One region of the Streptomyces sp. NBC_00012 genome, then DNA from elsewhere that is predicted to be linked to it. Evidence: riboswitches for the same ligand, from Rfam matches in the RefSeq annotation. Region 1 holds a riboswitch; each other region holds the start of a gene.
The links. A riboswitch is a leader RNA that binds a small molecule or an ion and turns the genes downstream of it on or off. The one in region 1 is predicted to bind thiamine pyrophosphate.

Region 1 (9,584 bases):
GCAGCGGCGGATCACCGCTGCCGGCCACCTCGATCGCCAGCACCCCTCGCCCCGCCACCCGCCCCGCGAACGAGACCTGCCCCGAGGCGGCGGCGAGCACCGCCGCACCTGGCTCCGTGGCGAGGTCGACGCCCCGGTGGCCCCGCCCGTAGGCGCCGGCCGGGGGCTCCCAGCCCCGTACGACCGCGGGCCGCCCGGCAAGCGGCCAACTCCGGCCGCTGTCCCGCCGCGTCTCCGTCTCCGTATCCGCTCCCGCTTCAAGCCCCGGCCCCGGCGCGGGAACGGGCGTGGGCCAAGGCATGGGCATGGGCATCCGTCCGTCGGCCGTGGCGACCGGGGTGCCGCACACCACCGCCAGCAGGGTCACCACCGCCACGACGAGCGCCGCCCGTGCCCGAAGGGCAGGGCTTCCGCGGGCGGCGCCAGGGTCGGTCGGAGCGCCCGGGGCGGCAAGGGAAGCCGGGCAGGTCAGGCTGGGCGGATCAGTTGTGCGTCGCATGGCAGAACCGTCCCGCAGCCCCGCGATCCGTGGGGATCACGAACCGGATCTGTGGACAACCAGCCGCTTGTGGACAGCGCCGTCACCCGGCACTCGGGCCGTCCCGTACACTTCCTATGGCGATCCGGGTCACCGGGTCGACTTCGCACGCCCCGCCACCTCCCTCTCTGCGGACGGTGGCCGCGCTCCTCGGTCCTCAGTGGCACGGCGCGTCGGGGCGTCAGGCGCGACAGCAATCCTGCGGTCGCGACAACCGAGCACCTCAAGGAGTACGGCCATGGCCGTCGTCACGATGCGGGAGCTGCTGGAAAGCGGCGTCCACTTCGGTCACCAGACCCGTCGCTGGAACCCGAAGATGAAGCGCTTCATCTTCACCGAGCGCAACGGCATCTACATCATCGACCTGCTCCAGTCGCTGTCGTACATCGACCGCGCCTACGAGTTCGTCAAGGAGACCGTCGCCCACGGCGGCTCCATCATGTTCGTGGGTACCAAGAAGCAGGCCCAGGAGGCCATCGCCGAGCAGGCGACGCGCGTCGGCATGCCGTACGTCAACCAGCGTTGGCTCGGTGGCATGCTCACCAACTTCTCCACCGTCTACAAGCGCCTTCAGCGTCTGAAGGAGCTCGAGCTCATCGACTTCGAGGACGTGGCCGCCTCCGGCCTCACCAAGAAGGAGCTCCTGGTCCTCTCCCGCGAGAAGGCCAAGCTGGAGAAGACCCTCGGTGGTATCCGCGAGATGCAGAAGGTGCCGAGCGCCGTCTGGATCGTCGACACCAAGAAGGAGCACATCGCCGTCGGTGAGGCGCGCAAGCTCCACATCCCGGTCGTCGCGATCCTCGACACCAACTGCGACCCCGACGAGGTCGACTACAAGATTCCGGGCAACGACGACGCGATCCGCTCCGTCACCCTGCTCACCCGCGTGATCGCCGACGCCGTCGCCGAGGGCCTCATCGCCCGTTCCGGTGCCGCCACCGGTGACTCGAAGCCGGGCGAGAAGGCCGCCGGCGAGCCGCTCGCCGAGTGGGAGCGCGACCTGCTCGAGGGCGACAAGAAGGCCGACGCCGAGGTCCAGGCCTCCGCCGAGACCGAGAAGGTCGCGGACGCCGAGGCCGCCGAGGCCCCCGCCGCCGAGGCTGCTGCCGAGGCCCCCGCTGCCGAGGCCCCCGCTGCCGAGGCCCCGGCCGCGGACGCCGAGCAGGCCTGACACCCGTCACGGCTGATGACGGCGGGGGCCGGTGCCACAAGCGCCGCCCCCGCCGTTCACCCGTAGATCTTTCAGACTTCGAGAGAGAAACCCAGACTCATGGCGAACTACACCGCCGCTGACGTCAAGAAGCTCCGCGAGCTCACCGGCGCCGGCATGATGGACTGCAAGAAGGCGCTCGACGAGGCCGACGGCAACGTCGACAAGGCCGTCGAGGCGCTCCGTATCAAGGGCCAGAAGGGCGTCGCCAAGCGCGAGGGCCGCTCTGCCGAGAACGGTGCCGTCGTCTCCCTCGTCTCCGAGGACCAGACGTCCGGTGTTCTGCTGGAGCTGAAGTGCGAGACGGACTTCGTCGCCAAGGGCGAGAAGTTCCAGGACGTGGCGAACACCCTCGCCGCGCACGTCGCCGCCACCTCCCCGGCCGACATCCAGGCGCTGCTCGCCTCCGAGATCGAGGCCGGCAAGACCGTCCAGGCGTACGTCGACGAGGCCAACGCCAACCTCGGCGAGAAGATCGTCCTGGACCGCTTCGCGCAGTTCACCGGCGCGTACGTTTCCGTGTACATGCACCGCACCATGCCCGACCTGCCGCCGCAGATCGGTGTCCTGGTCGAGCTGGACAAGGCCGACGCCGAGCTGGCCAAGGGCATCGCGCAGCACATCGCCGCGTTCGCCCCGAAGTACCTGTCCCGCGAGGACGTCCCGGCCGAGGTCGTCGAGGCCGAGCGCCGCGTCGCCGAGGAGACCACGCGCGCCGAGGGCAAGCCCGAGGCCGCGCTCCCGAAGATCGTCGAGGGTCGCGTCAACGGCTTCTTCAAGGAGGCCACCCTCCTCGGCCAGCCGTACGCGCTGGACAACAAGAAGTCCGTTCAGAAGGTCCTGGACGAGGCCGGTGTCACCCTGAAGCGCTTCACGCGCATCAAGGTCGGCATCTGAGTCCGTCCGCGAACAACGGTGGACCCCTATAAGGTCTAGTGCAGTCGTCGGCCGCACTCACGCCGTACGACCGCAGATCTGACGAGGAGGCCATTGCCGCTGAGGGACACCAGACCCACCGGCAATGGCCTTCTTCGTATGTGTACGAGGAGAATCTCCATGAACAAGGGCGCGGACGCCGCAAAAGGTGACCACAAGCGCGACGACGGCAAGGTGGCCGGACGCTTCATGCTGAAGCTGTCCGGAGAGGCGTTCGCCGGCGGCGGGGGCCTCGGTGTCGACCCCGACGTCGTACACGCCATCGCCCGGGAAATCGCGGCGGTCGTCCGTGACGGCGCGGAAATCGCGGTCGTCATCGGCGGCGGCAACTTCTTCCGCGGTGCCGAGCTCCAGCAGCGCGGCATGGACCGGGCCCGGTCCGACTACATGGGCATGCTCGGCACGGTCATGAACTGCCTGGCACTCCAGGACTTCCTGGAGAAGGAAGGCATCGACTCCCGCGTCCAGACCGCCATCACCATGGGGCAGGTCGCGGAGCCGTACATCCCGCTGCGCGCCGTGCGCCACCTGGAGAAGGGCCGCGTCGTCATCTTCGGCGCCGGCATGGGTATGCCGTACTTCTCCACCGACACCACTGCCGCCCAGCGCGCCCTGGAGATCGACGCAGAGGGTCTTCTGATGGGCAAGAACGGGGTGGACGGGGTCTACGACTCCGACCCGAAGAGCAACCCCGACGCGGTGAAGTTCGACGCGCTCGAGTACAGCGAGGTTCTCGCCCGCGACCTCAAGGTCGCCGACGCCACCGCCATCACGCTCTGCCGCGACAACGACCTGCCGATCCTCGTCTTCGAGCTGACCGCCACCGGCAATATCGCCCGCGCGGTCAAGGGTGAGAAGATCGGCACGCTCGTGAGTGACCGGAGCACCCGGGCCTGAGGACCGGGGGACCTTCCCGGAGTAGGACGGGGAGGTCCGGGCCCCCGGGGCAGCCCCCGGGACCGGCCCCGAAGGATGGACAACGGCCTGCCGGTCGGACACCGTGCAGGTGAGGACGCGACGCAGGACCCGCCGGGCCCGAGCACGACGGGCCCACTCAAGACACGCAGGAGCACGTGGTGATCGAAGAAACCCTCCTCGAGGCCGAGGAGAAGATGGAGAAGGCCGTCGTCGTCGCGAAAGAGGACTTCGCCGCGATCCGTACCGGCCGTGCGCACCCGGCGATGTTCAACAAGATCGTCGCCGACTACTACGGCGCGCTGACCCCGATCAACCAGCTCGCCTCGTTCTCGGTGCCCGAGGCGCGCATGGCCGTCGTGACGCCGTTCGACAAGAGCGCGCTGCGCAACATCGAGCAGGCCATCCGTGACTCGGACCTCGGCGTCAACCCGAGCAACGACGGCAACATCATCCGGGTGACCTTCCCGGAGCTCACCGAGGAGCGCCGCCGCGACTACATCAAGGTCGCCAAGGGCAAGGCCGAGGACTCCAAGATCTCCATCCGCGCGGTGCGCCGCAAGGCCAAGGAGACCCTGGACAAGCTGGTCAAGGACAAGGAGTCGGGCGAGGACGAGGTGCGCCGCGCCGAGAAGGAGCTCGACGACACCACCGCGAAGTACGTCGCTCAGGTCGACGAGCTGCTCAAGCACAAGGAAGCCGAGCTGCTCGAAGTCTGATGAACGACTCTTCCTGGGGCGCCCCGCAGGGAGCCGGCCACTGGGGTGCGCCCGAGATGCAGGCCGCCCCGGCGGGTCCTGCATACGATGTGCATGGCGCCCAGCAGACTCGGCCCATGCCCATCGTGCCGGACGTTCCCGACGCAGGTAGAGACGCTGACGACCGTGATGACCGGGACCAGGGGGCCGGACGCCTGAGCGGCGGCCCCCTGTTCCGTGACGAGAAGCTGCAGGAGTCCATGTCCACCGCGTCGCCACCCCCGCAGAAGAAGCGTGCGGGCCGTGATCTGCGAGCCGCCATAGGGGTCGGTGTGGGGCTCGGCGCCGTCATCGTCGCCTCGCTGTTCATCGTGAAGGCCGTCTTCGTCGGTGTGATCGTGGTCGCCGTCGTCGTGGGTCTCTGGGAGCTCACCTCGCGGCTCCAGGAGCGCAAGGGCATCAAGGCGCCGCTCGTCCCGCTGGCGGTGGGCGGCGCGGCGATGGTGGTGGCCGGGTACGCGCAGGGCGCCGAAGGCGCCTGGGTGGCGATGGCGCTGACCGCGCTTGCGGTGCTCGTCTGGCGGATGACCGAACCGCCCGAGGACTACCTCAAGGACGTCACTGCCGGTGTGTTCGCGGCGTTCTACGTACCGTTCCTCGCCACGTTCGTCGCCATGCTCCTGACCGCCGACGACGGGCCGCAGCGGGTACTCACCTTCCTGCTGCTGACCGTGGTCAGCGACACGGGCGCGTACGCCGTCGGCTGGCGCTTCGGGAAGCACAAGCTGGCGCCGCGCATCAGCCCCGGAAAGACCCGGGAGGGTCTGTTCGGCGCCGTGGCCTTCGCGATGGTCGCCGGTGCGCTGTGCATGCAGTTCCTGATCGACGGCGGTTCCTGGTGGCAGGGGCTCCTGCTCGGGCTCGCGGTCGCGGCCAGCGCCACCCTTGGTGACCTGGGCGAGTCCATGATCAAGCGGGATCTCGGGATCAAGGACATGGGCACGCTGCTGCCGGGGCACGGCGGCATCATGGACCGGCTGGACTCGCTGCTGCCGACCGCCCCGGTGGTCTGGCTTCTGCTGGTGCTGTTCGTCGGCTCCAACTGAGAGCAGGCTCCTGAGCTGCGGTTTTATGAGTGAGGGCCCGCTGTCCACAGGACGGCGGGCCCTCGCTGTTCTGTCTGCGACACTGGATGAACCATGCCTAAGCCCGGAGAACTCACTTTCGTCGCGCCCCGCGGAGCCAAGAAGCCGCCGCGGCATCTCGCAGACCTCACGCCCGCCGAGCGCAAGGAAGCCGTCGCCGCGATCGGCGAGAAGCCGTTCCGCGCCCAGCAGCTCTCGCAGCACTACTTCGCGCGGTACGCGCACGACCCGGCGGAGTGGACCAACATCCCGGCCGCGTCGCGGGACAAGCTCGCCGAGGCGATGTTCCCCGACCTGATGTCGGTGCTCCGTCACATCAGCTGCGACGACGACACCACCCGCAAGACGCTGTGGAAGCTGCACGACGGGACGCTCGTCGAGTCCGTCCTGATGCGCTACCCGGAGCGGGTGACGATGTGCATCTCCTCGCAGGCCGGATGCGGGATGAACTGCCCGTTCTGCGCCACGGGACAGGCCGGTCTCGACCGCAATCTGTCGACCGCCGAGATCGTTCACCAGATCGTGGACGGGATGCGGGCGCTGCGTGACGGTGAGGTCCCCGGCGGCCCGGCGCGGCTCTCCAACATCGTCTTCATGGGCATGGGCGAGCCGCTCGCCAACTACAACCGGGTGGTCGGCGCGATCCGCCGGCTCACCGACCCGGAGCCGGACGGGCTGGGGCTCTCGCAGCGCGGGATCACCGTCTCCACCGTGGGCCTGGTGCCCGCGATGCTCCGCTTCGCCGACGAGGGCTTCAAGTGCCGTCTCGCTGTCTCGCTGCACGCACCGGACGACGAGCTGCGCGACACGCTCGTTCCCGTGAACACGCGCTGGAAGGTCGGCGAGGTGCTGGACGCCGCGTGGGAGTACGCGGAGAAGTCCGGCCGCCGCATCTCCATCGAGTACGCACTGATCCGCGACATCAATGACCAGGCGTGGCGCGGTGACCGGCTCGGCCGGCTCCTCAAGGGCAAGCGGGTGCACGTCAACCTGATCCCGCTGAACCCCACGCCCGGTTCGAAGTGGACCGCCTCGCGGCCCGAGGACGAGAAGGCGTTCGTCGAGGCGATCGCCGCCCACGGGGTGCCGGTCACCGTGCGGGACACCCGCGGCCAGGAGATCGACGGGGCCTGCGGTCAGTTGGCGGCAGCCGAGCGCTGAGGCCGATACGGCCCGTGTAATCTGGGCCCGAAATCAACTTCATATTCCGACAGGGGAGCGCCACAGCGCTGAGAGTGCGGCACCGAGGACAGGTCGGCCGCAGACCCTCTGAACCTCGCCCGGGTCATTCCGGGTAGGAAGTTCGGTCATCAACTCATGCTGTTGCGCCCTGCCCGCTTCCCGCGGGCGGGGCCGCGTCTCTTCCTGGCCAAAACCCAGGAGGAATCCATAATGACCACCACGCGCAGGACCAGGCAGCTCGCGGCTTCGGCCGTCGCCGCCGCGCTCGGCGTCACCGCACTCGCCGGGTGCGGGAGTTCCGACGACTCGGCCTCCGCTTCCGGCGGTACGAAGGGCTCGGGCTCCAAGACCGTGACCCTCGTCAGCCACGACTCCTTCAACGCGTCCAAGGACGTGCTGAAGGAGTTCACCGAGGAGACCGGATACACCGTCAAGGTGCTGAAGAGCGGCGACGCGGGTGTCGCGCTCAACCAGGAGATCCTGACCAAGGGCTCCCCGCGCGGCGACGTCTTCTTCGGCGTCGACAACACGCTGCTCTCCCGCGCCCTCGACAGCGGGCTCTTCACGCCGTACGAGGCGAAGGGCATCGACCGGGTCGCGGCAGACACCCGGCTCGACGCCGACAAGCACCGGGTCACCCCGATCGACACCGGCGACATCTGCGTCAACTACGACAAGAAGTACTTCGCCGACAAGAAGCTCGCGCCGCCGCAGTCCTTCGACGACCTGGCGAAGCCCGCGTACAAGGACTTGCTCGTCACCGAGAACGCCGGCACCTCCTCGCCCGGCCTCGGTTTCCTCCTCGGTACCGTCGCCACGTACGGCGAGAAGGGCTACCAGGACTACTGGAAGAAGCTGGAGCGCAACGGCGTCAAGGTCGTCGACGGCTGGGAGCAGGCGTACAACGAGGAGTTCTCCGGCTCCGCGGGCGGAAAGAAGGCCAAGGCGGACCGGCCGCTCGTCGTCTCGTACGCCTCCAGCCCGCCCGTCGAGGTGCTGTACGCGAAGCCGCAGCCGGCGACGGCCCCGACCGGTGTCGCCACCGGGACCTGCTTCCGTCAGATCGAGTTCGCCGGCCTGCTGGACGGTGCGAAGAACGAGGCGGGCGGCAAGGCCCTGCTGGACTTCCTGATCAGCAAGAAGTTCCAGGAGGACATGCCGCTCAACATGTTCGTCAACCCGGTCGCCAAGGACGCGGCGCTGCCGGAGCTCTTCACGAAGTTCGGTGCGACGGTGGACAGGCCGACGACCGTGGCCCCGGACCGGATCGCCAAGAACCGTGAGCAGTGGGTCCAGTCGTGGTCCTCGCTCGTAGTGAAGTAACGAAGAGTCCCGTACGCGGAACGGACGCGGGCGGGAAGACTCCCCGCCCGCGGTCCGCGCACACGGATGCCGCTCGCGCGAAGGCCCGGCGTGGGAACGCGGTGCGGCTCGGCCTGATGGCCGTACCCGTCGCGTTCTTCGCGCTGTTCTTCGCCTACCCGGTCGTGGCGATCGTCGGCCGGGGACTGAAGGTCGACGGCGTCTGGCAGTTCGGCCGGATCGGCGAGGTGCTGACCCGGCCGGACATCCGCGACGTGCTCTGGTTCACCACCTGGCAGGCGCTCGCCTCGACCGCGCTGACCCTGCTGATCGCGCTGCCCGGCGCCTATGTCTTCGCCCGCTTCGACTTTCCCGGCAAACAACTGCTGCGGGCGGTCGTCACGGTGCCGTTCGTCCTGCCGACCGTGGTCGTCGGGACGGCCTTCCTGGCGCTGCTGGGACGCGGCGGATTCCTCGACGAACTCTGGGGAATACGGCTCGACACCACCGTCTGGGCGATCCTGCTCGCGCATGTCTTCTTCAACTACGCGGTGGTCGTGCGGACCGTCGGCGGGCTGTGGTCCCAGCTCGACCCCCGGCAGGAGGAGGCCGCCAGGGTGCTCGGCGCGGGACGGTTCGCCGCCTGGCGGCGGGTCACCCTGCCCGCTCTGGCACCCGCCGTGGCCGCCGCCGCGCTGATGGTCTTCCTCTTCACCTTCACCTCCTTCGGGGTGGTGCAGATCCTCGGCGGCCCCGGTTACGCCACCCTCGAAGTCGAGATCTACCGGCAGACCGCGCAGCTGCTCGCGCTGCCGACGGCCGCCGTGCTGACGCTGGTGCAGTTCGCAGCGGTCGGAGCGATCCTCGCCGTGCACGCGTGGACCGTTCGCCGCAGGGAGACCGCGCTGAAGCTGGTCGATCCCGCGCGGACCGCCCGCAGGCCGCGCGGCGCCGGGCAGTGGGCGCTGCTCTGCGGGGTACTGCTGACCGTGCTGCTGCTGATCCTGCTGCCGCTCGGGGTGCTGGTCGAGCGCTCCGTGGACACCACCGGCGGCCACGGCCTCGACTTCTACCGGGCCCTGGGGTCCGTGGACGCCGGTGGCGGTACGTTCCTGGTCGCGCCGCTCGAAGCGATCTGGAACTCCCTGCAGTACGCGCTGGTCGCGACGGTCATCGCGCTGGTCATCGGCGGGCTCGCCGCCGCGGCGCTGACCCGGCGCGCGGGCCGGCTGGTGCGCGGTTTCGACGCGCTGCTGATGCTGCCGCTCGGAGTGTCCGCGGTCACCGTCGGCTTCGGCTTCCTGATCACCTTGGACAAGCCGCCGCTGGATCTGCGGACCTCCTGGATCCTGGTGCCGCTCGCCCAGGCGCTGGTCGGTGTGCCCTTCGTCGTACGGACCATGCTGCCCGTCCTGCGCGCCGTGGACGGGCGGCTCAGGGAAGCGGCCGCGGTGCTCGGGGCGTCGCCGTTGCGGGCCTGGCGGGAGGTCGATCTGCCGCTGGTGCGGCGGGCGTTGCTGGTCGCGGCCGGTTTCGCGTTCGCCGTCTCGCTCGGTGAGTTCGGCGCGACGGTGTTCATCGCCCGGCCCGACCGCCCGACGCTGCCGGTCGCCGTGGCCCGGCTGCTGGGGCGGGCCGGGGAGCTCAACTACGGCCAG
Region 2 (9,584 bases), 3.9 Mb from region 1:
ACGCCCTCGGTCGCCGGATGCGAGAAGAGCTCACGGAACGGTTCCTCGCCGATGTGCCCGGCACCGATGTTCTCGTGCCGGTCCTTGTGGGCTCCCGCCACGTCCTTGGAGTCATTGGCGTGGATCAGTTTCAGCCGGCCCTCGCCGACCGTCGCGACCAGCAGGTCCAGGGTCTGCCGCATGCCCTCCGGGCCGGTCAGGTCGTGGCCCGCCGCGTAGATGTGGCAGGTGTCGAGGCAGATGCCGAGCTTGGGGTGGGCGTCGAGCGCGTCGAAGTACGGTCCGAAGTCCCAGGTCCGCGAGCAGAGCGAGAACCCCTGCCCGGCGGTCGACTCCAGCAGCAGATACGGGTCGTCGTCGTGCGTCAGCTCGTCCAGGAGCGGCCGCATACGGGTGCGTACCTGCGCGAGGGCCTGCTCGCGCGGCCGGCCGCCGGTCGCCGATCCGGTGTGCACCACGACGCCCAGGGCGCCGATCTCGCGGGCCCGGCGCAGCGAGTGGCGCAGCGACTCCACGGACTTCTCCACGGTCGCCTCGGTGTGCGACCCGAAGTTGATCAGATACGGGGCGTGGACGTACGCCGGGATGGAAGCGGCGGCGCACTCGGCGCGGAACCGCTCGTCCTGGGCCGGGTTGCCGACGGGCGTCGCCCAGCCGCGCGGGTTGGCGACGAAGACCTGGACGGCCTCCGCCCCCATCTCGCGGGCGTAGGGGAGGCCGACCTTGGCGAGGCCGCCGGCCACCGGAATGTGGCCGCCGACTGGGTTGCGCATATGGATCTAGAGTCCCTTGGTCTTGATGGTGATGGTGCTGCCCTCGGGGGCCTGATCGCCGCCGTCGACGGACTGGCTCGCGATGGTGTCGCTGAAGGACAGGAACGGGCGGTCGACCTTGACCTCGAAGCCCGCGTCCTTGAGCTCGCTCGTGGCCTCGTCGACGTCCTTGCCGGTGACGTCGGGGACGTCGATCATCCGCGGTCCGTCGGAGACCGTGAGCTCGATGGTGTCGCCCTCGGCGGCCTCGGAGCCCGCGCCCGGCGATTGCCGGGTGATGTCGCCCGCGTCCTCGGGGGAATTGACCCGGTCGGGCAGCACCCTGGCCTTCAGCCCCTCGTCCGCCAGCGCGGCGGTGGCGTCCTCGACGGACAGCCCGCTCACGTCGGGGACGGATACCGGAGCGCCCTTGCTGACGTGGAGGGCGACCGCCGAGTCCGGGTGGCGCTCGGTGCCCGCCGCCGGGTCCGTACGGATCACGTCGCCCCGGACCGTCTCCTCGCTGAATTCCTTGGTGACCATGCCCGGAACCAGGCCGGCCTTCTTCAGCTCACGCCTGGCGTCGGCGATCGAGAGGTCCCGGAGGTCGGGCACCTTCACGGTCTCGGGGCCGCGCGAGACGACGAGCTTCACCGCGTCGTTGCCCCTGACGCGGTCGCCGGACCCCGGGTCGCTGCTGATGACCTTGCCGCGCTCCACGGTGTCGCTGTAGGCCCGGTCGACGCCCTTGAGCTCCAGACCGGCCTTCGAGAGCCGCTGCCGGGCGTCCTTCTCGGTCTGGCCGAGCAGTGAGGGGACCCGGGTGAACTGCCCGGAGTTGATGTACCAGACACCGGTGCCGATCCCCAGCGCCAGCAGCACGGCGACGACCACGGCGATGACCGAGCGCCGCGGTCCGCGGCGGCGCCGGTCCTCCGGCGTGGCCCGCGGCGGCACCGGCGGGGGCATCTCCAGCCGGCTGGTGTGGTGCGAGACGCCCTGGCCGGCCGGGAGCAGCCGCGGGATCACGCTGGTGCGGTCCTCGGCGGCGTCGTGCACCTCGGCGGTGGCCTGCGGCGGTACGGCGTCCAGCTGGGCGTCGGTGAGGCCGGAGCGGGCCGCACGGGTCTCGGCGAGCAGCGCCACCGCGTCGAACGGGCGGACCTCGGGGTTGCGGGCGGTGGCGCTCGCCACCAGGTCGTCGAGCTCGGCCGGCAGCTCCGGGACGGCGGCCGACGGCGGCGGGACGGCCTCGTTGAGGTGCTGGTAGAGGACCTGGGCGGGGGTGTCGCCGCCGTGCGGCTTGGAGCCGGTCAGCATCTCGTACAGGACGACACCGCAGGCGTACACATCGGTGCGGGTGTCCGCCGTGCCGTTCTCTATCTGCTCGGGGGCGAGATAGGAGACCGTGCCCAGGACGGACCCGGTGGTGTTGGTGACGGTGCCCACCGCGCGTACGAGTCCGAAGTCGGCGACCTTGACCCGGCCGTCGTCCCCTATCAGGACGTTCTCCGGCTTCATGTCGCGGTGCACGAAGCCCGCCCGGTGCGCGGCGCCGAGCGCGGCGAGCACCGGCTCCAGGATGTCCAGGGCGGCCCTCGGCTGAAGGGCACCGCGATCGCGCAGTACGTCGCGCAGGGTGCAGCCCGCGACGTACTCCATCGCGAGGTAGACGTACTGCCCCTGGGCGCCCTGGTCGAAGACCGCGACCACATTGGGGTGCGCGAGCCGGGCCACCGACTTGGCCTCGCGGATGAAGCGCTCGACGAACGAGGCGTCGGTCGCCAGCGCCGGGTGCATCACCTTGAGGGCGAGCACCCGGTCGAGCCGGGTGTCCACGGCCCGGTAGACCGTGGCCATGCCGCCCACGGCGATGCGGGCATCGACGCGGTAACGGCCGTCGAGCAGCTGCCCGACGAGAGGGTCCTGGAGGGTCGTATCCACGCAGGCGAGTCTACGAGCCGCCACGGACACGACCCACGGGCCGGGGCTGTCCCGGGGCAGTACTGAAGCCGAGCCGTGACAGGGGCACGCGTTCCACCGCCGTATCGGCGGCTCAGAAGGCCGGCCGCTCCGGGTCCAGCACCGCTCGCCCCTCCACCGGCGACGACGCCTCGGCGAAGTGGCGGCGCGGAATCCGGCCGGCCCGGTACGCCAGCCGCCCGCCCTCCACCGCATGGCGCATCGCCGCGGCCATCAGTTCGGGCTCCTGGGCCCGGGTCACCGCGGACGCCAGCATCACCGCCGCGCACCCCAGCTCCATCGCCAGTGCCGCGTCGGAGGCCGTCCCGGCACCCGCGTCGAGGATCACCGGAACCCGGGCCTGCTCGACGATCAGCCGGAAGTTGTGCGGATTGCGGATGCCGAGCCCGGAGCCGATGGGGGAGCCGAGCGGCATCACCGCCGCGCACCCCACGTCCTGGAGCCTGCGGGCCAGCACCGGGTCGTCATTGGTGTACGGCAGCACGGTGAAGCCGTCGTCCACCAGGATCTCCGCGGCGTCCAGCAGCTCGACCGGATCCGGCAGCAGGGTCCGCTCGTCGGCCACCACCTCCAGCTTGATCCAGTCGGTGCCGAGCGCCTCGCGGGCCAGCCGGGCGGTCAGCACGGCCTCGCCCGCGGTGAAGCAGCCGGCCGTGTTCGGCAGCACGCGGATGGAGAGCCGCTCCAGGACGGAGAGCACCGAGCCCTGCACGGTCGGGTCGAGGCGGCGCATCGCGACGGTGGTCAGCTCGGTGCCGGAGGCGGTCAGGGAGCGTTCCAGCACGTCGAGGCCGGCCGCCCCGCCCGTCCCCATGATCAGCCGGGAGCCGAACGTGGTGTCGCCGAGGGCGAAGAGGTCGTCCGGCATGATCAGCCTCCCTGGACCGCGGTCAGGACCTCGACGCGGTCACCGTCGAGGAGCGCGGTGGCGGACCACCGGCCGCGCGGTACGACGGTCTCGTTGACGGCGGCCGCGACACCGGAGTGCGCGGTGGTGAGCGTGGCGACGAGCGCCGCCAGGGTGGTGCCCCCGGCGAGGCTGCGGACCTCGCCGTTCACGGAGACGGAGAGGGCGGTGGCCCCGGAGAACGGTGCGGGCTCGGTCATGCGGGCTGCTCCTGACGTACGGGGGCGGCGGTGGAGGAGAAACGGTGCGGGGTGAAGGGGCGGGCCTGCTCGGGCGGCTCGCCGCCGGTGAGGAGCTCCGCCATGACGTCACCGGTGATGGGGGTGAGCAGCACCCCGTTGCGGTGGTGGCCGGTGGCGAGGTGGAGGCCGGGCAGGGCGGTGGGGCCGAGCAGCGGGGCGTTGTCGGGGGAGGCGGGGCGAAGACCGGCCAGGGTCTCGGTGAGCGGCAGTTCGGTGATGCCGGGGACCAGTTCGTGGGCGTCCCGCAGCAGCTCGTAGACGCCACCCGCGGTGACGGTGGTGTCCCAGCCCATTTCCTCGCTGGTGGCGCCGACGACCAGTTCGCCGTTCTCGCGCGGTACGAGATAGAGATGGCCGCCCCGGACCACGGCCCGGACCGTCCGGCTCAGGAACGGCGCGTACCGGGCGGGCACGGTCAGCCGTACCACCTGGCCCTTCACCGGCCGGACCGGCGGCACCACCTCGTCCGGCAGCCCGGGCAGCCGTCCGCTGAGGCTGCCCGCGGCGAGCACGACCTGGTCGGCCGTCAGCTCCGTACCCCCGGCGAGCACCGCCCCGACGGCCCGGTCGCCCACCACGCTCAGGCGCTCCACCCGGCCGCGGTGGAAGACCACCCCGGCCCGCTCGCAGGCGGTCAGCAGGGCGGCGGCCAGTCGGCGGGGATCGATCTGGTGGTCGCCGTCGACCCGGAGGCCGCCCCGGACGCCCGGCGCGAGCATCGGCTCCAGGCGGCGGCACTCACGGCCGGTGAGCCACTCCGACTCGAGGCCCGAACGCTGCTGGAGGGCGTGCAGCTCCCGCAGATGGGCGCGGTCGTCGGAGTCCAGCGCGACGGCCAGGGTGCCGCAGGCACGGAAACCGGTCTCCTGCCCGCTCGCCGCCTCCAGCTCGGCCACGAAGGCCGGATAGCGGGCCGCCGAGGCGACGTTGAGGGCCAGCAGCAGCTGTTCGCCGTAGTGGAGTTCGGTGACGGCGGCCAGCATGCCGGCCGCCACCCGCGCGGCACCGCCACCCGGTTCGGGGTCGGCGACCGCCGTGCGCAGTCCGCGCTGCGCGGCCCGCCAGGCCGTCACCAGGCCGATGATCCCGCCCCCGATGACCAGGACATCGGATCCGTTTCCGTTCCGAGAAGAACGCATAGGCTCCAGCCCCTCCCTTCGCCGGCATGACCCGGATCAGGTTCGTACGGTCGGAGGCCGCCCAGCCTCCCTCTCAGCCCGGTGCGTCCGGGCTCCCGCGAGTGTTTTACGTTGGCCACCCTAGACCCCGTCCCACCGGACCAGTGAAGGAGCGGTCGCCGTGGCCCGTTCGCTCGACGGAATCGTCCTCGCCCCGGTCGCCGACCAGGCGCCCGGCCAGGTCGGCACCCGTACCCGCTTCACGTACCACGAGGAGGACGGCCGGATCTGGGCCGAGTACGCGGGCGGCGACGTGGTGCGCGGCCATCTCGTCGGTACCAGGGACGGCGACACCCTCGACTTCCGGTACGTCCAGCTGAAGCAGGACGGGACGACCTCGTGCGGCCACTGCGTCTCCACCGTCGTCGACCTCCCGGACGGCCGGGTCCGGCTGGACGAGCGGTGGGCGTGGGAGTCGCAGGAGGGCAGCGGGACGAGCACGGTCGAGGAACTCGCCCTTTCCTGACGATCAGTCAGGTGCTTATGGTGTACGGGTGAGCGATCAGCAGCAGTCAGAGCAGCCGGACCGGCGGGCAGGACACCGCGTGGTCGTCGTCGGTGCGGGCATGGCCGGGGTGCAGACCGCGGTGGCCCTGCGGGAACTGGGCTTCACCGGCCCCGTCACCCTGATCGGCGCCGAACCGCACCAGCCCTACGACCGGCCCCCGCTGTCCAAGGCGGTGCTGCTCGGCAAGGCCGAGGACTCCGCCTTCGACATCGATTTCGAGGCGCTGGACATCGATCTGCAACTGGGTCGTGAGGTCACCGGAGTGCGGCCGGGCGCGCACGAACTGGACACCCCGTCAGGGCCCGTTCCCTACGACAGCCTGGTGATCGCGACCGGCGCCGAACCGGTCGTCCTGCCCGGCACCGAGGGCGTTCCCGGCGTCCATCTGCTGCGCACCCTCGACGACGCGGCACGGTTGCGGCCGGTCCTCGACCAGCAGCACGGCGTCGTGGTCGTCGGTGCGGGCTGGATCGGCGCCGAGTTCGCCACCGCGGCCCGCGCCGCCGGCTGCGCCGTCACCGTCGTCGAGGCCGCCGACCGGCCCCTGGCGGGCGCGATGCCCGCGGAGGTCGCCGCCCCGATGGCCGCCTGGTACGCGGAGATCGGCGCCGAACTCCTCACCGGGGCCCGGGTCGAGAGCGTGGAGCCGGGCCGGGTGATCCTCGCGGACGGCCGTACCGTCCCGGCCGGAGCGGTGGTCGTCGGAATCGGCGCCCGGCCCGCCACCGGCTGGCTGACCGGCTCCGGCATCGCGCTCGGCCCCGACGGATCGGTGACCGCCGACGCGGCGCTGCGCACCTCGGCGCCCGATGTGTACGCGGTCGGCGACTGCGCCTCGTTCCCCTCCGCCCGCTACGGCGAACGCCTGCTCGTCCACCACTGGGACAACGCGCTCCAGGGCCCGCGCACCGCCGCCGCCAACATCGTCCAGGCGGCGGCCGGCGAGGCCCCGGAGCCGGTGACGTACGACCCGGTGCCGTACTTCTGGTCAGAGCAGTTCGACCGGTTCGTGCAGTACGCGGGCCACCACGGGAGCGCCGACACCCTGCTGTGGCGCGGCGATCCGGCCGGACCCGCCTGGTCGGTGTGCTGGCTGCGCGACGACGTCCTGGTCGCGGTGCTCGCCGTCGGCCGGCCACGTGATCTGGCGCAGGGCCGCAAGCTCATCGAGGCGGGGGCGCGGCTCGATCCGGTACGGGCCGCCGACCCCTCCGTACCGCTGAAGTCGGCGATCCGTCAGTAGCCGACGGTGGCCCGCGGCAGGCCACCGTCGCCCGGGTCACCGCCGCCTCGCAGACGTGCTCCGCGAGGCCCTGAAGAGCCGAGTCCGGGTATCGACTGTCGGTGCGGGATGGCAGGCTTGTCCCCGTGACCGAGATTGACGCAAAGACCGATGCTCTCGTCCCCGCCTGGCTGCACCTGCCCGACATCGCCGAAATGCTCGATGTCGAGGTGACGCGCGTGCGGCAGCTGGTCAAGGAGGGCCAGCTGATCGCCGTACGGCGTGGTGAGAACCGGACGCTCCAGGTGCCTGCCGCCTTCATCGACGGCGACAAGGTGGTCAAGGGCCTCTCCGGCACCCTGACGCTCCTGAGGGACGACGGCTACAACGACGAAGAGATGCTCGAGTGGCTCTTCACCCCCGACCCGACCCTGCCGGGCACCCCCGCCCAGGCACTGAGCGAGAATCGCGGCACGGAGGTGAAGCGCCGCGCCCAGGCGCTCGCCGTCTGACGGCCGGCCGTATGTGAGGGGGGCGGGCCGCGCGACACCGCGCGGCCCGCGCCCCTCACCGCCCGGGCGACAGCCCGCTCCACCACGCTCTCCCAGGGGGAACCGCACCATGTCCACGCCTCGCGCGCTGCTGTCCGACGCCCGGCTCTATCTGTGCACGGACGCCCGCAGGCGCCAGGGCGACCTCCCCGCGTTCCTCGACGCCGTCCTCGGCGCGGGAGTGGACATCGTCCAGCTCCGCGACAAGGGCATGGAGGCGGCCGAGGAGCTCGATCACCTGGCCGTCCTCGCCGAGGCGTGCAGGCGCCACGGCAAGCTCCTCGCGGTGAACGACCGGGCCGACGTCGCCCATGCCATCGGCACCGATGTGCTGCACCTCGGCCAGGGGGACCTGCCGGTGCCCGCCGCCCGCGCCGTCCTCGGCGAGGACGTGGTGATCGGCCGCTCCACACACGCCCGGTCCGAGGTCGACGCGGCCGTCGCCGAGCCCGGCGTGGACTACTTCTGCACCGGTCCGTGCTGGCCCACCCCCACCAAGCCCGGACGCCACGCCCCCGGTTTGGACCTGGTGCGGTACGCCGCCTCGCTCGACCAGCCGCGCCCCTGGTTCGTCATCGGCGGGATCGACGCCGGCAATCTCGACGAGGTGCTGGACGCCGGGGCCCGCCGGGTCGTCGTCGTCCGGGCGATCACCGAGGCCGCCGACCCGGCCGCCGCCACCGCCGACCTGGCCAGGAGGATCAGGGCGCGCGTCGCGGCGTGATCCGGACGACGGGCCGGAAGCGGTGTCCGGCCGGTGCGGAGGCGATATCCGGCCGACTGTCCGAAGTGTGGACAGACAACCAGTCAATTCGGGCAATTCCCGCTGGTCCGGTCCATCGGGCGTCGCGCTCTGGTTAACCTGCCGGTATGGCCCTTGGCACACCATCCACCAGGACAGATCACGCACACACGGTGCGTGAGCTTCTCGCGACCGGCAAGACCTCGTACTCGTTCGAGTTCTGGGCACCCAAGACCGAGAAGGGCGAGCGGAACCTCTGGAACGCGCTGCGCCGGGTCGAGGCGGTGCGGCCGAGTTTCGTCTCCGTGACCTACGGGGCCGGTGGGTCCACCCGGGCCGGGACGGTGAAGGCCACCGAGCAGATCGCGGCCGATTCCACGCTCACCCCGGTCGCCCACCTCACGGCGGTCAACCACTCCGTCGCCGAACTGCGCAACATGGTCGGGCAGTACGCGGACGCCGGGATCAGGAACATCCTCGCCGTGCGCGGAGACCCGCCGGGCGACCCGATGGGCGAATGGGTGGAGCACCCGCAGGGTGTGCGGTACGCGGCCGATCTCGTCCGGCTCATCAAGGAATCCGGCGATTTCTGTGTCGGCGTCGCGGCATTTCCCGAGATGCACCCGCGATCGACCGACTGGGACACCGACATCCGGCATTTCGTGGAAAAGTGCCGTGCCGGTGCCGACTATGCGATCACCCAGATGTTCTTCAATCCGGAGGACTATTTGCGTATGCGTGACCGGGTGGTCGCTGCGGGTTGCGAAACCCCGATCATTCCCGAGGTCATGCCGCTCACCAGCGTCAAACAGCTGGACAGATTCGCCCAGCTCAGCAACGCGTCTTTCCCCTCGTCCCTGAAAGAACGCATCCTCGCCGCCAAGGACGATCCCGCCGCTGTACGCTCCATTGGCATCGACTTCGCAACGCAGTTCTGCGCGAGGCTGCGATCCGAGGGTGTGCCCGGACTGCACTTCATCACGCTCAACAACTCGACGGCGACGCTCGAAATCTACGAAAATCTCGGACTGCACAAGCAGTCGTGACCGGCCGTACCCGCCGCGACCCGGGGGGTGGCCGTAGGAGGGGGCGGGCATGGGCTGGACAGTCCTCTACATCGCGTTCGGAATCGTCGCGCTGTGGCTGCTCGGCGAGGTGCTCCTGCAGTACAAGGCGCGCCTTCGATGGCGGCTGCTCGCCTTCGCGGGCTTCGGCATCGTGGTCGTCGGCGTGCTGATGCCGTCGGTGTTCGTCATCGTCCTCGGCACGATCGCCTTCGCGACCGGTCAGACGTACGTCACGCTCTCCTTCCGGCGCGGCTTCTCCACCGGCTGGGCCATAGGAGGCAGCCCGGGCGAGAGCCGTCGTCGCCGCGGCGGCGGTGACCGGGAGGGCCGCGGGCCCACCCTCCAGGTGTCGGACCTGGAGATGGCGTACGACGAGGGGGCTCCGCAGCCCGCGGCCCCCGGAACCCCGGCCGCCGCGGTCTACGAACCCGA
Region 3 (9,584 bases), 1.9 Mb from region 1:
GCTTGTGAACGCGTTCACATTCACAAGCATTATGGCGCACAGGCTTTCGGGACGTTCGAGTGGGGTACCCCTCTTGGGACGTTCCGATCAATCTGCCCGAACCAGACGCCCCGGGAGCAACGCGGACTCCCGGCAGCGAGAAGGCCCCGCACCCCGTCGAACGAGGTGCGGGGCCTTGGCCCTGCGTCGCGCAGGCGGCCTGCGCCGCCGCCCTACAGCTCTTCGCGGAACGACTCCGCCACCTTCAGGAACAGGTCGTTCGCCTCGTCCTCGCCGATCGTGACCCGCACGCCCTCGCCCACGAACGGCCTGACCACCACTCCGGCGCGCTCGCACGCCGCGGCGAAGTCGGCTGTACGGTCCCCGAGCCGCATCCAGACGAAGTTCGCCTGGGAATCCGGCACGGTCCACCCCTGCCCGGCCAGCGCCCGCTGCACCCGCTGGCGCTCGGACACCAAGGAGCCCACCCGCCCCAGGAGTTCGTCTTCAGCACGCAGCGAGGCGACCGCCGCGTCCTGCGCGAGCTGACTGACCCCGAAGGGCACCGCCGTCTTGCGCAGCGCGGCCGCCACCGGCTCGTGGGCCACGGCGAAACCGACCCGCAGCCCCGCCAGGCCGTACGCCTTGGAAAAGGTCCGCAGCACCGCCACATTGGGCCGGTCCCGGTAGATCTCTATGCCGTCCGGCACCTCGACGTCGCGGATGAACTCCCGGTACGCCTCGTCGAGCACCACCAGGACATCGCCCGGCACCCGGTCCAGGAACCGCTCCAGCTCGGCCCGGCGCACCACGGTGCCGGTCGGGTTGTTCGGGTTGCAGACGAAGATCATCCGAGTGCGGTCCGTGATCGCGTCCGCCATCGCGTCGAGGTCGTGCACCTCGCCGTCGGCCAGCGGAACCTTCACCGAGGTCGCACCGCTGACCTGCGTGATGATCGGGTACGCCTCGAAGGACCGCCAGGCGTAGATGACCTCGTCACCCGGGCCCGACGTGGCCTGGAGCAGCTGCTGCGCCACCCCGACCGAGCCGGTTCCGGTGGCGAGGTGCGAGAGGGGCACACCGAAACGGTCGGCCAGCTCGTTCATCAGGCCGGTGCAGGCCATGTCCGGGTAGCGGTTGAAGTTCGCGGCCGCCGCCAGGGCGGACTCCATCACCCCGGGCAGCGGCGGATACGGATTCTCGTTGGAGGACAGCTTGAACGCGACCGGCCCACCGGCGGCAGCCGGCTTGCCCGGTACATAGGCGGGAACGCCATCCAGCTCGGCGCGCAGCTTGGGGCTCGTCTCGCTCACCGCAGGTCCTCCTCGATCGTCTGTACACATCAATACTGCTCACCTTATGAGGATTGGGCGCCGCTGCGAATGGCCGGAGCGACCAATCGTCCGGTGCGACCAGGAATGGGGGGAGCGCACCAAGCTCCGTCGCGCGCCGGTGGCTCACTCCGTGGCGCGCGTCCCTCGAAGAGGTGAGATGAGACCTCTTCGAGACATCGAACATTCAGTAGGCCCATCGGGTTCGATACATGTCACACTACGGCCAATCCCTTCAACACCCTTTATTTACAAGGCATTTGACCTTGAATGATCATGCAGAAACGTGCCTGCCAACGAGCGAATATGCGATCAGGCCAACCGCCCCTCCGAGCCCTACTATCGGCTCGCCATGACAGCAGCAGGGAAGCACCAGGTGAGCCGGACGGACACACCCCGGCGCGGCGGCCGGCAGGGACGAGCGGGAATCCGGGACGTGGCCGCCGCCGCCGGAGTCTCCATCACGACCGTCTCCGACGCGCTCAACGGCAAGGGCAGGCTCCCGGACGCCACCCGCCGCCATGTCCGCGAGGTCGCAGAGCGCCTGGGCTACCGCCCTTCCGCCGCGGCCCGAACCCTCCGTACCGGCAAGTCCGGCCTCATCGGCCTGACAGTGACGACCTACGGGGACGAACCTTTCACCTTCACCGAATTCGCGTACTTCGCGGAGATGGCCAGAGCCGCCACCTCCGCCGCGCTCGCCCGCGGTTACGCCCTCGTCATCCTGCCCGCCACCTCGCGACACGACGTCTGGTCGAACGTCGCCCTCGACGGCACCGTCGTGATCGACCCCTCCGACCAGGACCCGGTCGTCACGGAACTCGTGCGCCAGGGGCTGCCCGTCGTCTCGGACGGGCGCCCGGCCGGAACGCTCCCGGTCACCGCCTGGGTGGACAACGACCACCGGGCCGCCGTCCTCGACCTGCTCGACCATCTCGCCGCCGCCGGCGCCCGCCGCATCGGCCTGCTCACCGGCACCACCACCGACACGTACACCCGCCTCTCCACCACCGCGTACCTCCACTGGTGCGAGCGCGTGGGCCAGGACCCGGTGTACGAGTCGTACCCCGCCCACGACCCGTGCGCGGGCGCGGTCGCCGCCGACCGGCTGCTCGCCCGCCCAGACCGGCCCGACGCGGTCTACGGGCTCTTCGACCCCAACGGCACCGATCTGCTGGCGGCGGCCCGCCGGTACGGCCTGCGCGTCCCCGAGGACCTGCTGCTGGTCTGCTGCAGCGAGTCCACCGTGTACGCGACGACCGAGCCACCCATCACCACCCTCTCGCTCAAGCCGCGCAGAATCGGCACCGCGGTCGTCCAGCTCCTGATCGACGCCATCGAGGGTGTGGACCAGGACCGGCCGGTGGAGCAGGTCATACCGACCGAACTCATCGTGCGGACCTCCTCGCAACGCCGTCCACCTCGCACCACAGTCAGCGCACCCCGCTCTCCAGCGGGGGACTGATCAGGCGATTTCGGACCAATCGGCCGGTGAACCCGACGTGCGTCCGGATTCACCACCCCTGGTGCGTCACAGAGCACGATCCGCATTCCTATGATGGGCGCACGACACCGCGGACCGCCCCGACCAGCAGGGCCCGTCAGGTGTACGGCGGCGCGACGGTGGTGGAGGGGTCGATGACACAGGGGGCCGGTCAGGAACCCGTGGTGCGGACTGCGACGTTGCGCGACTTCCGCGTACCGCCCTATGCCCAGAGCCCGGTGCCGCCAGCGTCACCACACCCGGGAAACGCCGTCCCCGGTGACATGCCGCCGGACGGATACACCCCCACCGCGCGCGACCTCCCCGTGATCAACCGCGGTGACACCCTGGAGGTACCGGCCGTCCCCGACCCGCGCCCCGTCCCGGAGCAGGGCCGCGGACCGCTGTACGTCGTCGGTGACGTCCACGGCTATCTGGACGAGCTCCACGCCGCCCTCGCCGAGCAGGGCCTCATCGACGCCGACGGCAAATGGTCGGCGGGCAACGCCCGGCTCTGGTTCCTCGGCGACTTCACCGACCGGGGCCCGGACGGCATCGGTGTCATCGACCTCGTGATGCGCCTGTCCGCCGAGGCCGCGGCAGCCGGCGGCTACTGCAAGGCCCTGATGGGCAATCACGAACTGCTGCTCCTCGGCGCCAAGCGGTTCAGCGACACCCCGGTCAACTCCGGCGCGGGCACCGCCACCTTCCAGGCGGCCTGGCTGCTCAACGGCGGCCAGAAGAACGACATGGAGCGCCTCCAGGACGTCCACCTCCAGTGGATGTCCCGGCTCGACGCGATCGTCGAGGAGGACGGGCATCTGCTGATGCACTCCGACACGACGGCGTACCTCGAATACGGCACCACCATCGAGGACGTCAACGACACCGTGCACGCCATTCTCACGCGTAACGACGCCGATGAGTGCTGGGACCTCTTCCGGAAGCTCACCAAGCGATTCGCCTTCCGCGACGAGGCGGGTCCGCAGGCCGTCCGCGAACTGATGGCGGCCTACGGCGGACAACGCATCGTCCATGGTCACAGCCCCATTCCGTACCTCCTCGGCGAGGTCGGCTCGGAGGACGGCGAGGACGGCTCCGGCCCCGTGGTCGACGGTCCGCACGTATACGCGGACGGGCTGGCCATCGCCATGGACGGCGGAGTGACCATGGCCGGAAAGCTACTGGTCGTCCAGCTGCCGCTGCATGACTGACGCTCTTCCGGGAAGACGCTCCCACGACCAGACCACGCCGACCACTGGGCCTATTTCCGGAAACCCCCTGTCACCCCGTGCCGTGGGCGCTCTACCATCGGCCTATCAGTAGCAGGCTCTCCTCCGTTTCCGCCCAACTGTCCGTCCCCAACGGGCACTCAGGCCCGACGGAGCATCGGGGGATGCACATGAACAGCGCTCCGCACCTGCTGGCCGAGGACCGCCCCGAGTACGAGCGGATCCTCGACGACGCACTGCGTCATGCCCATGAACGGCCGGATCTGGCCGCGGTCGGCGAACGGCTCAACGCCGTCCAGCTGCGCACCATGGCGCTGGACGCCACAGAGCTGATCACCGCGACCGCCGCCACCGAGTACAAGCACTACGTGCAGGCCCGCGAGGAACTGCGCGGCCCTGCCGACGGGACGGACCAGGACGCCGTGCCCGGCGCAGGCACGGGCCGTTCGCATCAGTCGGGCGCCGGCATAGGAGCCGTCGTCACGGTCCTGGCGCCGGTGCTCGCGGGTACCGCCGCGTTCATATTCCTGCTGGCCGGCTACCTGCTGAAGCTGCTCGACCCGGCTCCGTCCTTCGCCTCGACCATGGTCTCCGCGGGCTGGTTCTTCGCCGCGGTCATGGCCGCGGCGATCCTGGCCGCCGCCGTCGGGCTGCTCATCACGGCACTGCGCAACAGCTCGGAGCCGCAGCCCGTCGAGGACGACGAGGAGGAGTTGCCGGAGGACGTGGCACGGGCCAGAGAGGCGTGGCGTCACGCCCTGCTGGAGCGCGGCATCCTGCCGTTCCTTCGGGACGCGCTCGCCGACCCCGAGGCCGGGCCAGCCTCGCGCACACCGGTCCGCTCGGCGAACCGCATCCCGAAGGTCGGCTACAGCCCGCCGGACTTCTCCAGCCCGGGCGACGGCCCGGCGGCGGGCCCCCGGCCGACGTTCACCTCACCGGACTTCACCAGCCCCGACTTCGGCGGCCCCGAACACGAACTGGACTGACCGGGCCCGCGCACCGGCCGGACGGCAGGAGCGATCGCCCCGAAGGCGGAGGCCTCCGGGGCGATACCTCGTCCCGGATCCGGATCAGTCCGCGATCGGCAGATAGACCCGGTTGCCCGCCGCCGCGAACTCCTTGGACTTCTCCGCCATGCCCGCCTCGATCTCCGACTGCGAACCGCCGTGCTCGCGCCGGATGTCCTGGGAGATCTTCATCGAGCAGAACTTCGGGCCGCACATCGAGCAGAAGTGCGCCGTCTTCGCGGGCTCGGCGGGCAGCGTCTCGTCGTGGAACTCCCGTGCGGTGTCCGGGTCGAGGGCCAGGTTGAACTGGTCCTCCCAGCGGAACTCGAACCGGGCGTCGGAGAGCGCGTCGTCCCAGTCCTGCGCCCCCGGGTGCCCCTTGGCGAGATCGGCCGCGTGCGCCGCGATCTTGTAGGTGATGACGCCGGTCTTCACATCGTCCCGGTTGGGCAGGCCGAGGTGCTCCTTCGGCGTGACGTAGCACAGCATCGCCGTCCCCCACCACGCGATCATCGCCGCGCCGATGCCCGAGGTGATGTGGTCGTACGCCGGCGCGACATCGGTGGTCAGCGGGCCGAGCGTGTAGAACGGCGCCTCCTCGCAGATCTCCTGCTGGAGGTCGATGTTCTCCTTGATCTTGTGCATCGGGACATGGCCCGGCCCCTCGATCATGGTCTGGACGCCGAACCGCTTGGCGACCGCGTTCAGCTCGCCGAGCGTGCGCAGTTCGGCGAACTGCGCCTCGTCATTGGCGTCGGCGATCGAGCCGGGCCGCAGCCCGTCGCCCAGCGAATACGTCACGTCGTAGGTCGCGAGGATCTCGCAGAGCTCCTCGAAGTGCTCGTACAGGAACGACTCCTTGTGGTGCGCGAGGCACCACGCCGCCATGATCGAGCCGCCGCGCGAGACGATGCCGGTCTTGCGGCGGGCGGTCAGCGGCACGTACGGCAGGCGCACGCCGGCGTGGACCGTCATGTAGTCGACGCCCTGCTCGGCCTGCTCGATGACGGTGTCCTTGTAGATCTCCCAGGTCAGTTCCTCCGCCCGGCCGTCGACCTTTTCGAGCGCCTGGTAGAGCGGGACAGTTCCGATCGGAACGGGTGAATTACGCAGAACCCACTCACGGGTGGTGTGAATGTTGCGGCCGGTGGACAGATCCATGACGGTATCGGCGCCCCAGCGCGTCGCCCACGTCATCTTTTCCACCTCCTCCTCGATGGAGGAAGTCACCGCGGAGTTGCCGATGTTGGCATTGACCTTCACCAGGAACCGCTTGCCGATGATCATCGGTTCGATCTCGGGGTGGTTGACGTTGGCCGGCAGCACGGCCCGGCCGGCCGCGATCTCCTCACGCACCACCTCGGGCTCGACGTTCTCCCGGATCGCCACGTACTCCATCTCCGGGGTGATCCCGCCCCGGCGGGCGTACGCGAGCTGGGTCACCGGCTGTCCGTCCCGGCTGCGGCGCGGCAGCCGCGGGCGGCCGGGGAATACCGCGTCGAGGTTGCGCAGTCCTTCCCCAGGCTCTCGGCTTTGCTCGAGCAGGGGAGACCCCATTCGCGGCGAGGTGTGCTTGAGCCCGTCGTCCTCGGGGCGGCCGGGGCGGCCCGGGTACTCCTCGGTGTCGCCGCGGGCGATGATCCAGTTCTCTCGCAGCGGTGCGAGCCCGCGGCGGACATCGGTCTCGACGGTGGGATCGGTGTATGGACCCGACGTGTCGTACAACGTCACGTCCTTGCCGTTGGTGAGGTGCACCTGACGGACCGGCACCCGGAGGTCCGGGCGCGAGCCCTGGACGTATCCCTTGTGCCAGCCGATGGACTTCCCGGCCTCGTCGCTCTGGTTCGAGGCAGGCGTGCGTGCGTCCGATGTGGTCATGAGACCTACTCCCTACGCCGGCATTACCCGGTAACAGGTTCGGCGGTCGGCGCAGCCTGTCCCGTACGGACGTACGGAGATCAGCGCCCTCTCAGCCCGGTGCTCCGAGCTCCCGCGTGTGCAAAGGTCCCTCCACGCTAGCGCCCCGTCCGGCCTGATGAACAGTGGGCCCGTCTCTTCTTGCGATGATCGGCCGGTGACTTCCCCCCATATCGACCTCGAAACGCCGAGCCGGCAGCACGGTCACTCGCACAACCATGGCCCTGCCGCGCCCGTATCCAAGCATCTGCGCAAGGTCATCGCGGCCGTACTGATCCCGTTCGCCACCGCCGTTCTCGTGGGTCTGGTGGCTCTCTGGCCGGGCGGTGCGCCGGCGCACGAACGGACCGGCGTCGGATTCGACCGGCAGACCCAGCAGGGAAGGGTGGTGAATGTCGACAAGGTGGACTGCAAGGACGTGAACGCGGCGCAGATGCCGATCGGCGAGGACACCACGCCCTCGGCGGGGAACGGGCAAGGGAGGTGCGGGAAGGCGAAGATCGAAGTGACGACCGGTCACGACAAGGGCCGGACCTTCATCGAGATCGTCCAGCCCGACGCACCGCGTCAGCTGCGCGACGGTCAGCGCGTGGTCGTGGCGTACGCCCCCGACGCACCCCGGGATCTGCAGTACTCGGTGACGGATGTGAACCGGAAGTTCCCGATGACCCTGCTGGCCGGGATCTTCGCCCTGGTCGTGGTCGCGGTGGGCCGCATGCGTGGGGTGATGGCACTGGTCGCGCTCGCCGTCTCGTTCGCCGTGCTGACCCTGTTCATCCTCCCGGCCATACTCCAGGGATCGAATCCGCTGCTCGTCGCGGTGGTCGGGGCCAGTGCGATCATGCTGATCGCGCTCTACATGTGCCACGGCCTGACCGCCCGCACCTCGGTCGCGGTGATCGGCACGTTGATTTCGCTGCTGCTGATCGGACTGCTCGGATCGCTCTTCATCGGCTGGGCGAGCCTGACCGGCAACACCGACGACAACACAGGCCTCATCCATGGTCTGTACCCGCACATCGACATGAGCGGTCTGCTTCTGGCCGGTGTCATCATCGGTTCGCTCGGGGTCCTCGACGATGTGACCGTGACCCAGACTTCGGCGGTCTGGGAACTCCACCAGGCGAACCCGACGTTGGGCGTGCGGGGGCTTTACCGGGCAGGGATCAGGATCGGGCGCGACCACATCGCCTCGGTCGTCAATACTCTGGTGCTCGCCTACGCGGGCGCCGCGCTGCCGTTGCTGCTCCTGTTCTCCATCGCGCAGAGCAGCGTGGGGACGGTGGCCAACAGCGAGCTGGTGGCAGAGGAGATCGTACGGACGCTGGTCGGCTCGATCGGACTTGTCGCCTCGGTGCCGGTGACGACGGTGCTCGCCGCGTTGGTCGTCTCCGCGGACCGCACAGGGCTCGGCGCGGAAGCCGGAGCTTCGGCACCCGTACGGACCGGGAAGCGCCGTCGCCGCAGGGCGAGGCCTTGAGCATCTCCGCGGGTGAGTAATTCACCCATTCGGCAGGCGCCGTGTTCGACCGGTGGGCCGGTCGGCGGCGCCGTTCTGCTCAGCCGGCGTTCTGTTCCTCGGCGAGAATGCGGCCCAGGGCGTCTTCCAGATTGCCCTCGAAGTCACCCAGCGTGCGCTCCTGCCCAAGTGGCACGAGCTTGTCGGTCCGGTCGAGAAACGCCACAAGCGGTGCCGTACCGGCCCTGAAGAGAGCCCGGTCCTCGCCGACCTGGAGCCGGATATGTACGTCGGACAGCCCCTCGGGCTCAGTGGGACCGATGTGCACATCGCCGTCACCACTGGGACTGTTGAGGCCGTCGAGCAGCAGCTCACGGCCGAATGCCCAGGTGACGGGGGCGTCACCGGGCAGATGGAAGGTCATCCGGATCGCATACGGATCGCAGACCTCGTACCGGAGCTCCACCGGGATCCGGAAAGAGAGCTCCTCGGAAACGAGGAAGCTCATCATGACCTCAGCTTGAACCGACTCGCGCATCGTTCAACCCCGCAGTAGATGAATCTGGCCAGGAATGATCCCCCGTGGCCCTATTGACGCCATCGTGGTGCACGCGATAGCAGATCACAAGGAGTGATTTTTCAGATACTGATAGAGAACACGAACGAACGCAAGAGGTTGGCCACTTCGCCACGTAGTTGTTCGACTGCGGGGAGCAACCGACTTTCCTGGTCCAGGGGTACAGAAATCGCCATCGCGGCAGCGGTGAATCCGGCCGTGATCGGGATGGCCGCGCAGACCGTTCCCAGGGCGTACTCCTGTCGCTCGATGACAGGTTCCGTCCGCTCCAGCGAACGCAGCCGCTGGAGGAGCGTGGCGCGGTCCTTCACCGAGTAGCGGGTCAGCGGACGCACGGGGTGACGGTCGAGGTGGTCCTCGCGGGCCTTCTCGTCGAGCTGGCTCAGCAAGCACTGGCCGATCGCGTGGGCATGCCCGGTCTCCCGGAAGGAGGCCCATTCGTCGACGGCGGGGATGGCGGGGGTGTCGGCGACAGCGATGAGCTCGATCTCGCCCTCGCGGTAGACGGCGCAGTACACCGGTGCGCCGATGATGTCGCGCCAGCGGCCCAGCGACTCGGCCATCCCACTGCGGCGATTCCGCAACGCCCCTTCGCC

Region 2: another riboswitch for thiamine pyrophosphate. It lies ahead of thiO (glycine oxidase ThiO); the one in region 1 lies ahead of OHA19_RS11500 (thiamine ABC transporter substrate binding subunit).
Region 3: another riboswitch for thiamine pyrophosphate. It lies ahead of thiC (phosphomethylpyrimidine synthase ThiC); the one in region 1 lies ahead of OHA19_RS11500 (thiamine ABC transporter substrate binding subunit).

Annotation. Positions count from the first base shown of each region.
Region 1 is NZ_CP108309.1:2,515,205-2,524,788, reverse strand. It holds partial or broken gene OHA19_RS11535 (peptidoglycan DD-metalloendopeptidase family protein) at 1-301, opposite strand, end outside; gene rpsB (30S ribosomal protein S2) at 777-1,709, shown strand; gene tsf (translation elongation factor Ts) at 1,809-2,645, shown strand; gene pyrH (UMP kinase) at 2,805-3,581, shown strand; gene frr (ribosome recycling factor) at 3,761-4,318, shown strand; gene OHA19_RS11510 (phosphatidate cytidylyltransferase) at 4,318-5,403, shown strand; gene rlmN (23S rRNA (adenine(2503)-C(2))-methyltransferase RlmN) at 5,497-6,603, shown strand; TPP riboswitch at 6,645-6,761, shown strand; gene OHA19_RS11500 (thiamine ABC transporter substrate binding subunit) at 6,835-7,947, shown strand; gene OHA19_RS11495 (ABC transporter permease) at 8,064-9,584, shown strand, end outside.
Region 2 is NZ_CP108309.1:6,401,977-6,411,560, forward strand. It holds gene OHA19_RS29340 (deoxyribonuclease IV) at 1-773, opposite strand, end outside; gene pknB (Stk1 family PASTA domain-containing Ser/Thr kinase) at 780-2,696, opposite strand; gene OHA19_RS29350 (thiazole synthase) at 2,809-3,603, opposite strand; gene thiS (sulfur carrier protein ThiS) at 3,606-3,842, opposite strand; gene thiO (glycine oxidase ThiO) at 3,839-5,023, opposite strand; TPP riboswitch at 5,020-5,132, opposite strand; gene OHA19_RS29365 (hypothetical protein) at 5,184-5,528, shown strand; gene OHA19_RS29370 (NAD(P)/FAD-dependent oxidoreductase) at 5,557-6,813, shown strand; gene OHA19_RS29375 (Rv2175c family DNA-binding protein) at 6,939-7,304, shown strand; gene thiE (thiamine phosphate synthase) at 7,414-8,067, shown strand; gene metF (methylenetetrahydrofolate reductase [NAD(P)H]) at 8,214-9,131, shown strand; gene OHA19_RS29390 (hypothetical protein) at 9,181-9,584, shown strand, end outside.
Region 3 is NZ_CP108309.1:4,376,904-4,386,487, forward strand. It holds gene hisC (histidinol-phosphate transaminase) at 213-1,292, opposite strand; gene OHA19_RS20135 (LacI family DNA-binding transcriptional regulator) at 1,663-2,775, shown strand; gene OHA19_RS20140 (metallophosphoesterase) at 2,949-4,007, shown strand; gene OHA19_RS20145 (hypothetical protein) at 4,190-5,014, shown strand; gene thiC (phosphomethylpyrimidine synthase ThiC) at 5,099-6,913, opposite strand; TPP riboswitch at 6,906-7,039, opposite strand; gene OHA19_RS20155 (YibE/F family protein) at 7,110-8,432, shown strand; gene OHA19_RS20160 (SsgA family sporulation/cell division regulator) at 8,512-8,949, opposite strand; gene OHA19_RS20165 (IclR family transcriptional regulator) at 9,051-9,584, opposite strand, start outside.